Regions from separate parts of the Portococcus stanieri PCC 6802 genome, predicted to be linked through region 3. Evidence: riboswitches for the same ligand, from Rfam matches in the RefSeq annotation. Region 3 holds a riboswitch; each other region holds the start of a gene.
What was found. A riboswitch is a leader RNA that binds a small molecule or an ion and turns the genes downstream of it on or off. The one in region 3 is predicted to bind cobalamin.
Positions count from the first base shown of each region.

Region 1: another riboswitch for cobalamin. It lies ahead of PSE6802_RS0110555 (DUF1636 family protein); the one in region 3 lies ahead of PSE6802_RS0105885 (energy-coupling factor ABC transporter permease).
Region 2: another riboswitch for cobalamin. It lies ahead of PSE6802_RS31690 (CbtB domain-containing protein); the one in region 3 lies ahead of PSE6802_RS0105885 (energy-coupling factor ABC transporter permease).

Region 1 is NZ_KB235914.1:1,127,107-1,132,074, reverse strand. It holds gene PSE6802_RS0110565 (2-phosphosulfolactate phosphatase family protein) at 92-805, opposite strand; gene PSE6802_RS0110560 (ABC transporter ATP-binding protein) at 935-1,717, opposite strand; cobalamin riboswitch at 1,855-2,000, shown strand; gene PSE6802_RS0110555 (DUF1636 family protein) at 2,041-2,481, shown strand; gene cobW (cobalamin biosynthesis protein CobW) at 2,555-3,607, shown strand; gene PSE6802_RS0110545 (glycoside hydrolase family 94 protein) at 3,648-4,968, shown strand, end outside.
Region 2 is NZ_KB235910.1:506,311-511,278, forward strand. It holds gene PSE6802_RS0102490 (MFS transporter) at 1-1,086, shown strand, start outside; gene PSE6802_RS0102495 (TrmH family RNA methyltransferase) at 1,083-1,871, opposite strand; cobalamin riboswitch at 1,961-2,107, shown strand; gene PSE6802_RS31690 (CbtB domain-containing protein) at 2,150-2,341, shown strand; gene PSE6802_RS0102500 (hypothetical protein) at 2,561-3,742, shown strand; gene PSE6802_RS0102505 (hypothetical protein) at 3,752-4,249, opposite strand; gene glmU (bifunctional UDP-N-acetylglucosamine diphosphorylase/glucosamine-1-phosphate N-acetyltransferase GlmU) at 4,343-4,968, opposite strand, start outside.
Region 3 is NZ_KB235914.1:138,090-143,057, reverse strand. It holds gene PSE6802_RS0105900 (J domain-containing protein) at 1-537, shown strand, start outside; gene cbiQ (cobalt ECF transporter T component CbiQ) at 546-1,364, opposite strand; gene PSE6802_RS0105890 (PDGLE domain-containing protein) at 1,404-1,769, opposite strand; gene PSE6802_RS0105885 (energy-coupling factor ABC transporter permease) at 1,902-2,621, opposite strand; cobalamin riboswitch at 2,622-2,764, opposite strand; gene lpxA (acyl-ACP--UDP-N-acetylglucosamine O-acyltransferase) at 2,803-3,618, opposite strand; gene fabZ (3-hydroxyacyl-ACP dehydratase FabZ) at 3,738-4,208, opposite strand; gene lpxC (UDP-3-O-acyl-N-acetylglucosamine deacetylase) at 4,337-4,968, opposite strand, start outside.

The DNA.
Region 1 (4,968 bases), 990 kb from region 3:
CTCAAATTTATCAACTATTAGACAACTAGACAATTAGACAATTAACTGGGAGATGGAACGCGATCGCATTCTGTCTCCTATATTTTTGAGATTATGCTACTAAAACGCCAGGGGATGCTTGCTTGGGTAAAATTTTGACCAGATCGATTTTGGCACAGTAGGCAATATCAGCACTACAGTTGAGGCGTAATAGGCGCTGGCCGTGGCTAGCAGCAAGGAATAACTCCTCTAAGCGATCGCTCCATTGGCGATATAAAGATAATGCCGCGATCGCCTCATCATTTCCCCATTCGCACGAGCCATCCAAACCGCTAGCGATCGCCCCCGCACAAGCCGTATCCTCTAAAGAAAAACTGCCCTCCCAACCTGAGCCAACAATCCAAACCGTTTCGGGTTGCGCCTGTTTGAGATAATTCAATACGGAACCAAGATTAATCATGGCAGCGGCCAAGACCGTTGGCGCAGCTTTAACGCGTTGGAGCGAGCGAGTACCATTGGTCGTACTCATAAAAATTCGCTTATCTTTTACCACCTCTGCCGTATAGTCAAATGGCGAGTTACCTAAGTCAAATCCTTCCACTGTACCGCCCCCACGTTCCGCTGCTCTCAGCCTTAAATGGGCAGGATGCAAATTACTAGTTTGCATTAGTTCGTCTAGATCGGCAAAAACCTGCACCGCTTCTGCCCCAGCAGCTAAAGCGGTAGTAATCGTAGTAGTAGCACGTAAAATATCGACTGCGATCGCGCACTCTGGTATTTCGTTGTCTGGCGCTAGTTCGGGGGTGTGGTAGACAAATAGCTTCATTAGTTAAGGATTAGTTGATATAGCAGTAATCAGTTTTAACGCCATCGACAATTTGGCAGCAAACAACTAAGTTTTAATACTTATTTAATATATCTTTATAGTTTGATTTACGATAGCTGCAAGACTAAATTATTCCCACTCGTCGGTCTCTACATTGCTCTCAGATTGCATATCCTGTTGCATATTCTGCATATCTTGCTGCACTGCTTGCCAATTAACTTCCGATGCAGTTTGCGATCTGACTGGACTACCTCTGTGCAATTGCACCAGATGGCTGCACCAGTCTGCCATTAGATCTAACTGGTGATTCACCATTACTACTGTTGTTGGTGGTTGCGATCGAGTCAATTCCTGCAAAATATCTAGCAAAAGACCCGCTCGAAAGCGATCGAGCGCAGAAGTTGGTTCGTCTAGTAATAGGATCTCTGGCTCAGCGACCAGTGCCCGAGAGATCGCGACCCATTGCCGTTGCCCTACCGACAGTTGCAGTTCCGAGCGTTGAACTAACTTAGAGTCAAACTGAAGTTTGTCCAGCCACAGATCCAGGCGATCTTGAATTTGTTTTTTGGGCATCCCGACTAGCTTGAGGGGATAGGCGATCGCCTCAGCCACAGGCATACCTAGCAAGGTTGGTTCTTGCGCGACTAACATAATCCGACGGCGCAAATCGATCGCGGGCAGTTGTTTAATATCATTTCCCCAGGCATAAATTTTGCCAGAGGTTGGATCGATGAGGCGATTCAGCAATCGCAGAAGGGTGGTTTTCCCAGACCCCGATGCTCCTACTATCCCCGTGCGGCTGCCAGCCGCGATCGCCACAGAGCAATTATGCAGGATATTTTGGTATGACACCAGTTGCAATTGCAACACATCCTGGGACGTTTCCAATACATTCACTAACTTTTTGGTCACTCAGGGCTTATCTTAAAATTTCTCGTTATTGGTTGCATCAACATTAGCAGATCGTTTCCGGAGTTCGTCGAACTCACGTCTACAATTAGCCCCCTGCCCCGAGTTAGCCGCACGGAGGGTTAAAAATGAGCTACAGTGAATAGCGATCGCAATTTGGTTCTCGCGGGAGACAGCCGCTAGAAGTAATGGGGAAAGTTCGGCGTAAATCCGACACTGTCCCGCAACTGTAGATTTCAGTCCGTGCTGAAAAAGTCAGGATGCCCGCCAAATTTGAGCGATTGAGACTGCAAGTTAAATATCTGCGAGGTACAGATAAATTCTCTATGTCAAATCGAATTGCGTTAAATCAAATTTCAAATCAACATGCTTTGTTTGTATGTACGACCTGCGCTAGTATCTGGCAAGATGGTAAGCGCGTTGGTACTAGTGGCGGACAGGTAATGCTGGAGCAGTTAACCCAACTGCATCGAGATTGGGAGCTACGGGAAGAATTTCCCATCCGCGCTGTAGAATGCATGAGTGCCTGCAGTCATCCCTGCGCTGTGGCATTGACTGGGGATGGTAAGCATACCTATTTATTTGGGGATCTGTCGCTCGATCCCGAAACTTTTGAGGCCACGACTGCGGCAATTTTGGAATGTGCTGGTAAGTACTATCGTGCCGATGATGGGATCTTGCCTTGGTCAGAGCGTCCCGCGCCACTGAAGAAAGGAATACTGGCTCGTATTCCACCTCTGCGAAAAGTTGCGGCCAATCTGCGCTAGATTTTTTGACATCCCATCGCTTGGAATGTCGTGACAGTTTTATCGTTCAAATTGGTATAAAATTAAAATTCTCATGCATAAAATTCCCGTAACTGTAATTACTGGCTTTCTTGGAGCTGGAAAAACTACTTTGGTGCGATATCTCTTGCAAAACAATCAGGGTAGACGCATTGCTGTAGTAGTGAATGAGTTCGGTGAGATTGGTATCGACGGCGAACTGCTACGTTCTTGTCAAGTTTGCGATGACGATGACTCTGCGAACGATATCGCTAGTAATATTGTGGAATTAAATAATGGCTGTCTGTGCTGTACGGTGCAGGAAGAGTTTCTACCCACCATGCAAGAGTTGTTAAAGCGACGCGATCGCCTGGACTGCATCCTGATCGAAACTTCGGGTCTAGCCCTACCAAAGCCGCTAATTCAAGCATTTCGCTGGCCAACGGTACGTACGGGCGCTACAGTTGATGGTGTGTTGACCGTGGTAGATTGCGAAGCAGTAGCGAACGGACAATTTGCGACAGATTTGGATGCCATTAACGCTCAGCGCCTGGAAGATCCCAATTTAGAACACGAAACTCCCATTGAGGAATTATTTGAAGATCAGTTAGCTTGTGCCGATCTAGTTCTGCTCGCAAAAGTAGATCGGGTGGATGGCACTACGCAGGAGAAAGTGCAGAAATGGTTGAGGCAAGAACTCCCAGAAACTGTGAAAATTATTCCCTGCAAACAAGGAGAAGTTAATCCCAGTCTTCTTTTAGGATTTAATGCCGCCGTTGAGGATAACTTAGAGAGCCGTCCCAGCCATCATGACTATGAAGAGGAGCACGAACACGATGATGGTATTAACTCAATTCATCTCGATCTAGATCGGGAATTTGAACCTTCAGCCCTGGTCAAACAGTTGGAGCAGCTAGTCGCTCGGCAGGAAATCTACCGTATTAAGGGATTTGTAGCAGTGCCCAAGAAATCTATGCGATTGGTTTTGCAAGCCGTAGGTTCGCGATTTGACTATTTCTACGATCGCCCTTGGCAACCCTCTGAATCGAGACAAACTCGTCTGGTATTTATCGGTCAAGAATTGGATGGCGTTGCGATCGAGCGCTCTGTTGCTACTGTGGCATTATGACAATTGCACGCTTAGTTAAAATCCTCTGTCAGAAATCTCCATGAAACTAGCTAATACCTACGGTTATTACTCCGACGACGATCGCGAATATATCATTACCAATCCCCGCACGCCGCGACCCTGGTTTAACTACATGTGGAACGGTCATTACACTAGCTTGATTTCCCATACGGGTGGTGGTTTCAGCTTTCTTGACTCGCCTCGCGATAATCGCATCTCGCGCATGCGCTACAACTGCCTGCCGTGGGATCGCCCCGGTCGCTATGTCATGGTGAAGGATACAAAGACAAGCCAGTATTGGTCTTTGAGTTGGGCACCGACGATAGATTTAAATTACGATAAATACGAATGCCATCACGGTCAAGGTTATACCAGGATCGTCACAGAAATTAATGGCATTCGCGGTGAGATTACCTACTTTGTGCCCGCAGATGTGGATGCTGAAATTTGGCGGGTCGAATTAACTAACTTAACTGGTGCAGATCGCAATCTGGAGGTGTACTCGTTTACCGAATTGCTCATGGGCAACGCACTCAACGATCTGATCAATCAACCCAACGACAAGCACTTTACCGATATCCATTTCGATGCCGATCTGCGATCGCTGGTTGCCACCCGTCGCTACTGGGTGTTGAACAAAAAAGTGTCGGTGGCACAACCGAATATCGATTGGCAATATCGCATCTACTTCACGCAAACGCTGCCCATCTCCGGCTTTGATAGCAGCCTGGATGTCTTTATCGGGCGCTGGCGATCGGAAGCCAACCCCGAGGCCGTAGAGAAGAGCCGGATGCAGAATACCGAAATTACCGCAGGCGACCCGATCGCCGCCTTGCAGTCTCGCGTAGTCCTACCCGCCTCTGGTAAAGTAAATTTTGCCGTAATTTGCGCGATCGCTCCCAAAGAGAATTCTCAATCCCCTATCGAGACAGCAGATTTGAGCAATCTCGAAGTCATAGATCGCGCCTTTGCCGAGCTTAAGGCGAAATGGGATAAGCATTTGGATGTAGTGCATGTCGATACGCCCGATCCGAAATTCAACGCGATGTTAAACGTGTGGAATCAGTATCAGGCTGCTGCCACGTTTGATATGGCGAGAAATGCTGGTTACTATCACGGCGGACTATTATTCGGTACGGGCTTGCGCGACCAGTTCCAAGATATCCTCGGTGTCGTGATGGTGGATCGCGATCGCGTCCGAAGTCGCCTCTTAAATGCGCTGCGATTTCAATTCCAAGATGGCTCGACTTTGCATAACTTTTTTAAATTAACCAATACAGGCGAACGCACCAATCACTCCGATACACCGCTATGGATTCCCTTTGGTTTAGTAGAATATCTGAATGAAACCGGGGATTTCT
Region 2 (4,968 bases), on a different contig from region 3:
GCGATTCTGTTCAACACGTTCTATACCGCTGTTAACCTACCCTATACGGCTCTAACCGCAGAACTAACTCAGGATTACCACGAGCGCACCAGCCTTACCAGTTTCCGATTTACCTTCTCGATTGGTGGCAGCATTCTCTCTCTAGTACTGGCTAATATTATCTTTGCTGCCTTTAAATCCAATGCCGCGCAGTCATCCGGCAGTTGCAGCGCTGACAGCTTGCAATATCTAGTTCTGGGAGGAGTTTGCGCAGTAATCGCCGTGTTATCGATCTATTGGTGCGTGTGGGGCATCCGCGATCGCGCTCTCATGGCAGAGCGCCAGCGCCTGCACGCGCAAGCTTCAGAGCCTGTAGAGGAGATGAGCTTTGCTCGGCAGTTGAGCGTTGTATTTAGCAATCGTCCTTTTTTATACGTAATTGGGATTTATTTCTGTTCCTGGCTGGCCGTACAAATCACAGCATCGATTATTCCCTACTATGTTGTGAATTATATGGGACTGACGGAAACGGATTTCATCCAAGTGACTATTGCCGTTCAAGGCACAGCTCTGGCGATGTTATACGTATGGAGCGCGCTGAGTAAGAAATTTGGGAAGAAGGCTATCTACTTTGCCGGTATGGGCTTTTGGATTATCGCGCAAGCCGGTTTATTCTTTCTCAAGCCCGGTCAGATCGGCTTAATGTACGTTCTTGCCGTCCTGGCTGGATTTGGGGTTTCAACTGCCTACCTAATTCCCTGGTCAATGGTACCGGATGTGACGGAATTGGACGAATTGCAAACGGGTCAGCGACGGGAAGGCATATTTTATGCTTTTATGGTGCTATTGCAAAAAATGGGACTGGCGGTTGGATTATTTCTACTAGGTGTTGGGCTTTCCTGGTCGGGATTTCAAGAAAGATTGCCCTGTCAGCCCGCACCTACCCAACCCCCTTCTGCTTTACAAGCAATTCTAATTGCGATCGGGCCTTTGCCAACTGCCACTTTGATTTGCAGTTTAGTCCTGGCTTACTTTTATCCAATTACTCGTGAGTACCATGCCGAGATTCTCTATCGATTGAACGAACGGAGGAATGCTCGGAACTAGTGGCGGTGATATTCCCTTTGGCGCTTGGCTTCGTATAGCAAGAGCGATGCCGCGATCGCCACGTTCAAAGACTCCACATCTGGACTCAGCGGGATCTTTACCGCTACATCCGCAATGGCAACCATTTCCTTGGATAAGCCATTACCTTCATTTCCCAACAGAATTAAACTCGGTTGGGTAAAATCGAAATCCCAATAAGAGATCCTGGCATCGGATAGGGTGGCGATCGCTACACCACCAGTATTTTGCCAAGCGCGAACGGCATCCGGCAAATTATCTACTGTTTGTCTGGGACATCGGAACCACTGCCCCGCTGTGGCTCGGATAATTTTAGGGTTAGTGGCATCAACGCTATCTTGACTGACTAGAATTCCATCGACACCCACCGCCACCGCCGATCGGATAATTGCGCCCATATTCCCTGGATCTTGAAGCGATTCCAGCGCTAAACCCAAACTCGCAATCTCAATCGACTTATTCTCAGGTAGCGGTGCTGCTGCCACCACACCATCAGGATTAACCGTCGTCGCGATCGCTTCTATTACGTTCTGGCCTACAAGCTCCACTCGACTCGCGATCGCCCGCTCTCGCAAAAAAATTTGGGAATGAGATTCCGCCCACGCTTCCGTACAGCAAATGGTATCCAGGGGATATTGGGTAGCGATCGCCTCCATGAGAGCATGAGTACCTTCAAGCAGAAAGAGATTTTGCTTGCGTCTTTCCTTGGCACTTTTGCCAAGTTGGCGCAATTGTTTAATTAAGGGATTATTGGTACTGGTCAGCAATGACAAATTTATGATGTTTTAACGATTATAACCACTTTATTCATTAAGTTTTTTAACTCTGCTGGTATTGGCGATCGCCTGAACTGATATACTTTAAGCCATTCGTCGGTTTTGATGGGGAACAGCCATCAGAAGTAATGGGGAAAGTACGGTGCAAGGCCGACACTGTCCCGCAACTGTAATGAGAGTTATATTACTCTCTAAGTCAGAATGCCCGCCGATGTATCAGGTTAGATCGAGTTAGAGCAAATTAGATTAGTTCATCTGCGAGGTACAGCATGAAAAGCTCAATCCAAGTTTCACCATGGCGACGCACTGAGAGGTTAGTTTTATCAGTGCCAACCCAGTCAATTCTCTACATTCTGCTCTGGTCGCTGATTATTTGGATGGTCTATTTCAGTACTTATCCGGCAGTACACGATAAAGTTCATTCCCTCAGACATCACACGCTTGGCGTTAGTTGTCATTGAAATCTTTGGTTACTGTAAAAATCCATTTAGGGGCAGGTTTTAGACCAAAACCACCAATATAGCTATAGCCAATAGGCTCAGGATGGTGTGCAGGGGTGGAACCCCTGCGTGGGGGCTTAGCCTCCACACTCGCGATAATAAACGATCCGTCTACGGCTATAAGAGTAAAAACTTCTCGCTAAACCTGCCCTTACCCAGCCTTTATAGGAGTTTCCAATCGTGTTCCCCAAATTTAAATGGTCTGCACTCGTAGGCTTAGCTTGTGCTGTCGGTATTCTATCCCACGCGATCGCTGGATTGTCTCTGTCGCCCTCAGCTTCGGTACAGTTGGTCGCGGAGCCACCGATCGCTCGAGCCTATCCTCTAGAAGCAGAAGCGACAGAATATTTAGGATCGGGGCAGTATCAACCACCCATCCGGCTAAAGTTGCGCGCGCAGGATGCATCGGGCAAGTCATTACAGGACGCTCGGTTCCATCTGCAAATATTGACCCCCGCTCCTACCCCCTGGTTTACTACAGATTTTCCTGTGGTGGAAGGCACCAAGCTGTTGGACATTGAAGGAGATGCTCCTACGGGTGAGTTGCAGATGCAGCAAGTGTTTCCCATCCGTGGCAACTATCAGTTGCGAGTCAGCGTCACGCCAAAACTTACCAATGCTTTCGCGCCAATTACGCAGAACTTGGAACTGGCAGTTCCTGAAAATCCTTTGAAGTGGCAATACTTCCCATTTGTTTTAGGAGCGCTACTAGCGATTGGTTGCTTTGGTGGTTGGATTATCGGAGGCCGCCAGGTAATTCAGGCAGGAGAAATTGCACCGCGTCGAGTAAGGCTGCTTTTGAGTGGCGCGACTGTCTTAGCGATCGCGGCTTTGCTGTTCTTTAATGTAAGTGCTGAGTTGGCTGGAGTCCGCACGCACATCGCAGAAGAAGCACGTAGCAACTCAAATACCTCTAGCATAAGCCAGTCACAGGGGGTAAAACTGGAGCTGGTTGGGGATAGTGGTGCCGAGGTTGGACGTGCTGCATCATTTCAAGCAAAACTGACCGATAGCAAAACCAATCGCCCCCTCAACGATGCCATCTTGTCAATTAAAACAACGCAGCTAGAAAATAACTGGGTAGCATTTGCTTATCAGGGGATACCGAATGCTCAAGGATTGCTGGCATGGCAAGAGCAATTTTTTGATGGCGCTCCCCATAAAATCGAGGTCAAGGCATCGCCCCAACCTCATAGCAAGCAGCAATTCCCACCCCTCGAAGTCGCTCGGGAAATTGATGTGGAGGCGATCGCGCCACCAATGTCAGTGCGATTAATTGGATTGCTCTCCTTTACAGGGGTTTTAACAGTTGGCCTGGTAGTTGGATTGTGGCTGCGACGCAGCCGCTGGCAAGAAACCTAACCCTAAAGCTCAAGGTTCCAGGATCATATTCCATTCGCGGCGATCGCCATTCCAAACGAGAGAATTCGTTTGACCAACTACATGCGGCCCCCAGTAAAGTCGGGAACCATCAGTAGCAAAAGCGAACATAATATCACCTTGAGCTACCTCGATCTGCCCATTCGGTAAGGATAGGAGTAACCCTTCTGCGCCTCCTTCACTGGGAGCAAAATCCCAATTGACTGGCTCCACCCCATCCCAACTCGCGCGATCGCGTTTGCCAGACAGCAGAACAATTCTCACGGAATGCTCGGTACGGTTGCCAACCCGTAAAGCCCCCTGCTGCTTCCCTGGAATCCTGGCGGGGCGGGGTGATGTAGTTGGTAATGGTGGCACGGTTACGGGGAGGGGACTAGTTATTTCTCTCACAGTCGGCGGATTCAGTTTTTGCCAGAGACCTACGCCCACCAAAGAAATAACCATCCCTAAGATCAGTGGATAAGCCTGCTTAGCGTCGATGAACTGCATTGAATGACATATTCAAAAGTTATACTCCTATTCTATTTTGGGAATGAAGATTCGGGGCACAGAATTTTCTATATCTGAGTCTCTGCATCTGCTTTACTTAACTTTCTTGCGCCCATCCTCATCATAATAGTCTGGCTTGATTGTTTCCCTAGCTCTAGCAATAGCCAGGGCATTATCCTCCACATTAGTGGTAACTACTGAGCCAGATGCAATGTTAACGTTTTTACCAATCTGAATTGGCGCTACCAAAACGGAGTTGGCACCAGTTTTGCTGCGATCGCCTATCACTGTAGGATGCTTATTAAAACCGTCATAGTTTGCGGTAACCGTTCCCGCACCGATGTTGACCCGATTCCCCAGCGTGGCATCGCCCAGATAACTGAGATGAGCGGCGTTAGTATTCTCTCCCATTCGCGTCTTTTTCAGCTCGACAAAATTGCCAACCCGACAGCGATCCCCCACGATTGACTCTTTACTGATGTGAGTGTAGGGGCCAACGCGACAACCTGCGCCAATCTGGCTATCTTCTACAGTGGCATAGAGAACGCGACAGTTCTCTGCAATAGTACTATTTTCGATTAAACTGCCAGGGCCAATTACCGATCCCGACTTGATTTTGGTATAGCCGCGCAGATGAGTTTGCGGCTCGATAATCACGTTTGGCTCTAGTTCTACCGTGTCGTCGATTGTAATCGTGTCAGGCAAATTCATCGTCACGC
Region 3 (4,968 bases):
AGCTTGCAGTACAAGTCCTTAGATAAAGTTTCAGAATATACAGAGCAACTGAGCGAGCTGAATGTAGTTTACGCCTTATATCAAGAAGGTTTCCATCCTGCTCTATGCGATTCCTCTGAAGCTAGCTCCCAAGACAGTTCCAAACAGCAGGTTTGCTTATCGCTCGGTCATATTAATCAACTTGCTACGCACAGAGCTAAAGAATTTTCTAACCCACTCTTGCCTAGATCTCAAGCCTATATTCGCTCTGCTGAGGCCTACATCATAGCAAAACAGTGGACGATGGCGTTGGGCGACTTGCGTACTGCTCTACAAATCGATCGCACCAATAGCAAATGTCATGCCTTGCTAGGTGTAGTTTATCTCAATCAAAGGCTACTGGGCATGGCAAGGCTGAGCTTTCAACAAGCGCTCAAACTCAACCCCAGGGAGCCGCTAGTTCAGGAGCACATCTCGCAATACGCCAAAATGTTATCTCACGTACCGAATCGGTATCAAAAAGGTAGCGGCTTCTTCGGCTGGTTGGGCAGCTCGTGAACCGTTGACTACTGGAGTAGGTAAATTGCTTGACCCGCGATCGCTATGACAATCGCAGTTGCGATCGCCCAAGCGTCTTTTTTTTGCCATTTTGGCGGCTCTAAGATCGGTGGGTTGCCCTGATATCCCCGCGATAGCATGGCCTGGTGGATGCGTTCGCCCCGATCGAAGGTACGAATAAACATCGCTCCGATCATATTGCCAATCGCACGCCGCTGCCACGTACTACTTTGAGACTGTTGCCACCAGCGATCGCCTCTAAAGTTACGCGCCGCCGCTGCCCGCCGCATGGACTGAAACTCATCCACCAGGACACCAAGATAGCGACACGTAGAAGCTAAAATTGCTACCAGTAGAGGGGGAGTTCTCAAACTAGAGAGGGCATATAACAGTAGAGGCAATGAGGTACTGAGGGTGAGAACGTTCAAAATTAAGAGTGACAGCAGAGCCTTAAGTGCCACGCTGCCCAGAATTGTCAAACCGTTAGTGGTAATTTGCAACCAGCCCCACGACCACAACACATGGCCGCCGCCACGAAAGAGCGTTCCCAGCAAAATGACACTGATGAAGGCTGACTCTACGGCCATGCGCTTAGCCAGCATCCCCAAGCTCACTTGACTGAGATATAAAACCACAAGTAACACAGCGCCATAAAACATCCAGGTCAACCATTGACCATTAGGGACGATCGCGATCGCAAATACAGATAGGAATACACAAAGAAGGCGCGTTTGTGGAGCCAGGCTATGCCAAATTGTATGGGGCTGGCGATCGCTCTCCCACATAAGGTCGAGCGCTCCAATATGTAGCACAACGTGCAGCAGCATAAATCCTTCTTTTCTTAGCTACAAGCTGGGGAGCCTTGTTTACCCATTGCGATCGCGATCTGAGGATGCGTCGCGATCGTGACTTTGCCGCACGGTGAGTTTACCAACGCCCCAAGCCAAACTAAAAGTTACCAACGTACCAACCAGCCCTGCCAGTGCTGTTGCCACTTTTTCATCTTGAATACCTTTGAGCGCATACTCGTCAAATATTTTGGCAAAAGGCAACTGCTTTGCGGGCAGCTCTTCTAATGCTTTTTCTTCAAATTTTAGATCCTGCGCGACGCGATCTAGACCATCGGGATTTTTACTAGCAAAAGGTGAGAGAAAGATAGCAATTACTAGTGCCGTACCCAAACCTACTAATACAACAACACGATTCTTGGCTGAGGAACTTTTTTGACTCATAACTTTGTGCGAATTTGCAATATCTATGGCAGCCTGAGACGGACATGAGGGCAGGCATGGGGGGCAGGCACGGGGGGCAGGCACGGGGGCACTGCCCCTACGACTATACAATTGTTGAGATATTTTGGAGAATCACCTGGATGTAGTTGAGGATGTTGCCGACAAAGGCGGATCGAATAATAAGTCAGGACGGTTACGCCACACGAAGCTGAGAGATATCGAGGTAATAAGAGCTTCACCAATGCCAATAAATATATGCCACGACAACATTGCTGCTAGAGCAATATTTAGAGGCACTGTGTCTGATAAAGCTAACTGAATAGCTGCTAAAGCAGACCCTGCTACTACGCTAGTCCAGGCAGCCACCATTACTGCAATATTCATGCTGCGCCAGGAGTTATTTCCAAGTAGCGATCGCACCGCTCGATAGAGCCAGTAGCCACCCAACGTACCAATCAAACCCATATTAACTACATTCGCACCGAGCGCTACTAATCCACCATCTTGAAACATGACCGCCTGCACGATAAATACTACCGTCATGACCAGCGAACCAGCCCAAGGCCCCAGTAGAGCACCTGCCAGCGTACCGCCGAGCAGGTGGCCGGAAGTACCATTGGGAATGGGAAAGTTAACCATCTGGGCGGCAAAAATAAAAGCCGCACAAACTCCCATCAGGGGTACGGCTCGATCTTTGTATGCAGATTGCACTTTTGTAAGAGATAGGGCAATTAAGCCAATAGCCAGAGCCCAAGTAAAAATACTTATAGAGGGACTCAAAAAGCCGTCTGGGATGTGCATTGCTAAATGCACGTATGGATGCTGAAACATCTGTACCTCGCAGAGCTGCATGGTTATAGAGCGAAAACGGCGGGCATTCTGGCTTTTTCAGTTAAGCTGAAATTACAGTTGCGGGACAGCGTTGGATTTGCACCACCCTTTCCCCTTTACTCTAACGACCTTTGGTCGCTAGAAGCGTTTTCGGTTTGCTAGACATAATTATGGATTATGGCACACAGCCATCCCGTCCGGACTAGTTGCGCCCTGGAATTGGGCCGCGCCTGCCCTCAGATAGCGACGCTTTTAAAAACTTCTGCAAGTGCATGACATGGGAATTCTCGGGCAAAGATGCCAGCTTTTCCAATGCTTCCGGCAATGTAAAATCCTGTCGATAGAGAATGCGATATGCTTGCTTGATTAGCTGCAGGTCTTCTGGCTCCAGCCCTGCTCTTTCCAAACCAATACGATTAATTGCCCGCACTCTCGACGGGTTGCCCTCTACAACCATAAAAGGAGGAACGTCCCGTTCAATGCGACTCATCCCGCCGATCATAGCCATTTGACCTACGTGGACGAATTGGTGGATGCCGACTATACCCCCAATCCGCGCGCCAGATTCAATGACTATATGCCCTGCTAAAGCAACTGAATTAGTTATAATCACGTTGTCAGCGATCGCGCAGTTATGAGCTACATGCACGTATGCCATTAATAAATTGGAGCTGCCAATACTAGTAACTTCGCCATCGCCAGTAGCACGGTTAATCGTGACGTATTCGCGAATTCGATTATTATTACCAATTTTGACCAGACTGGCAGCACCGTTGTACTTCAAATCCTGTGGCTCTAGTCCGATCGCTGCACCAGGGAAAATATGATTGCGATCGCCAATTTCAGTCCAGCCATCAATAACGACGTGAGCACCAACTACCGTGTGAGCACCAATTTTAACCTTCTCTCCAATTACGGAGTACGCTCCAATTTGAACGGTCGGATGCACCTCAGCACCAGGGTGAACGATGGCGGTAGGATGAATCAATTGAGGTAGAGGCACATGAGATACAGGCATGATTAGTTGTTAGTTGCTAGTTGCTAGTTGCTAGTTGCTGGTTGCTAATTGTCAATTGCTGCTACCACTTAAATTAATGACGAATTCGATCGCAAATTCGACGGGCGATCGCTAAATAACTAAAGATCGACCAGAGAAAACATTAGTTCGCCCTCACAGGCTAGTTGTCCATCTACTTCGGCGCGTGCTTGCATTTTGCCAAAGCGTTTGCGGGCTGCCAGTAACTCTGTAGTTATGACCAATCGATCGCCTGGGACAACGGGACGGCGGAACCGTACTTTATCAATCCCTGCAAACAGGAATAGCTGACCTTCAGAGCCGGGCATCTGTTTCAAAACCACGCCACCTACCTGTGCCATTGCCTCTACAATTAACACGCCTGGCATAATTGGGTGCCCTGGGAAATGCCCTTGGAAAAACTGCTCGTTTATGGTGACATTTTTAATGCCTGTAGCGGAATGCCCAGGCACGTAATCAATTATGCGATCGACAAGTAGAAATGGATAGCGATGCGGCAGGAGTTTTTGAATCTCCTCAATCGTCATTTTGGTAGCAACGGGAACGGGTGGAGTTTCAGTCAAGGTAGGCATTTTTTTGCTGTTTTAGTTACGAGTCTAATCGCACCTATTTTTAATAAATGAACTATTTAAATCTTATAGTTAGGCGTTAATTTTTTGCTATCAACCATTTAAACTTACCAACGGTCAATTTGCGCGTCCTAATTATCAGAAACTGCTAAAAGTGCCTGGGCGAGCTGTGCGTGTAGGGCATGGCTGGCCTTAAATGCTACGATATGCGCTTGCAGCGATCGCCCCAATAAGCTCAGATCGCCGATTAAGTCTAAAAGTTTATGGCGACATGGTTCGTTGTCAAACCGCAGGGGTGGATTTAACCAGCCCTGCTCGTCGCAAACGATCGCATTATCTAAACTACCCCCTTTAATCAACCCCATTGCTTGTAGCTGTTCCACCTGACTTGCCATTGTAAAAGTACGCGCGGGCGCAATCTCGCTGGCAAAATTACCCATACTTGGCATCCAGCTAAACCACTGTGTCCCAATCGCTTTGGTAGGAAACTCAATCCCGTAGGTAAATCGCAATGCATCCGAAGGAACGGCGATCGCAAAAGCGTCGCCTTGCTGCACGGAAATTACCTCGCGGATTGCCAGTACCTGGCGCGGCTCCGACTGGCTAGCAATCCCAGCATCAGCGATCGCTTCAGCCCAAGGACGTGCCGATCCATCTAAAATCGGGATCTCAGCATTATTAATCGCAATCTCAGCATTATCAATGCCCATCCCCCACAGGGCGGCGAGTAAATGCTCCACCGTACGCACTGAGGCCATCTCGG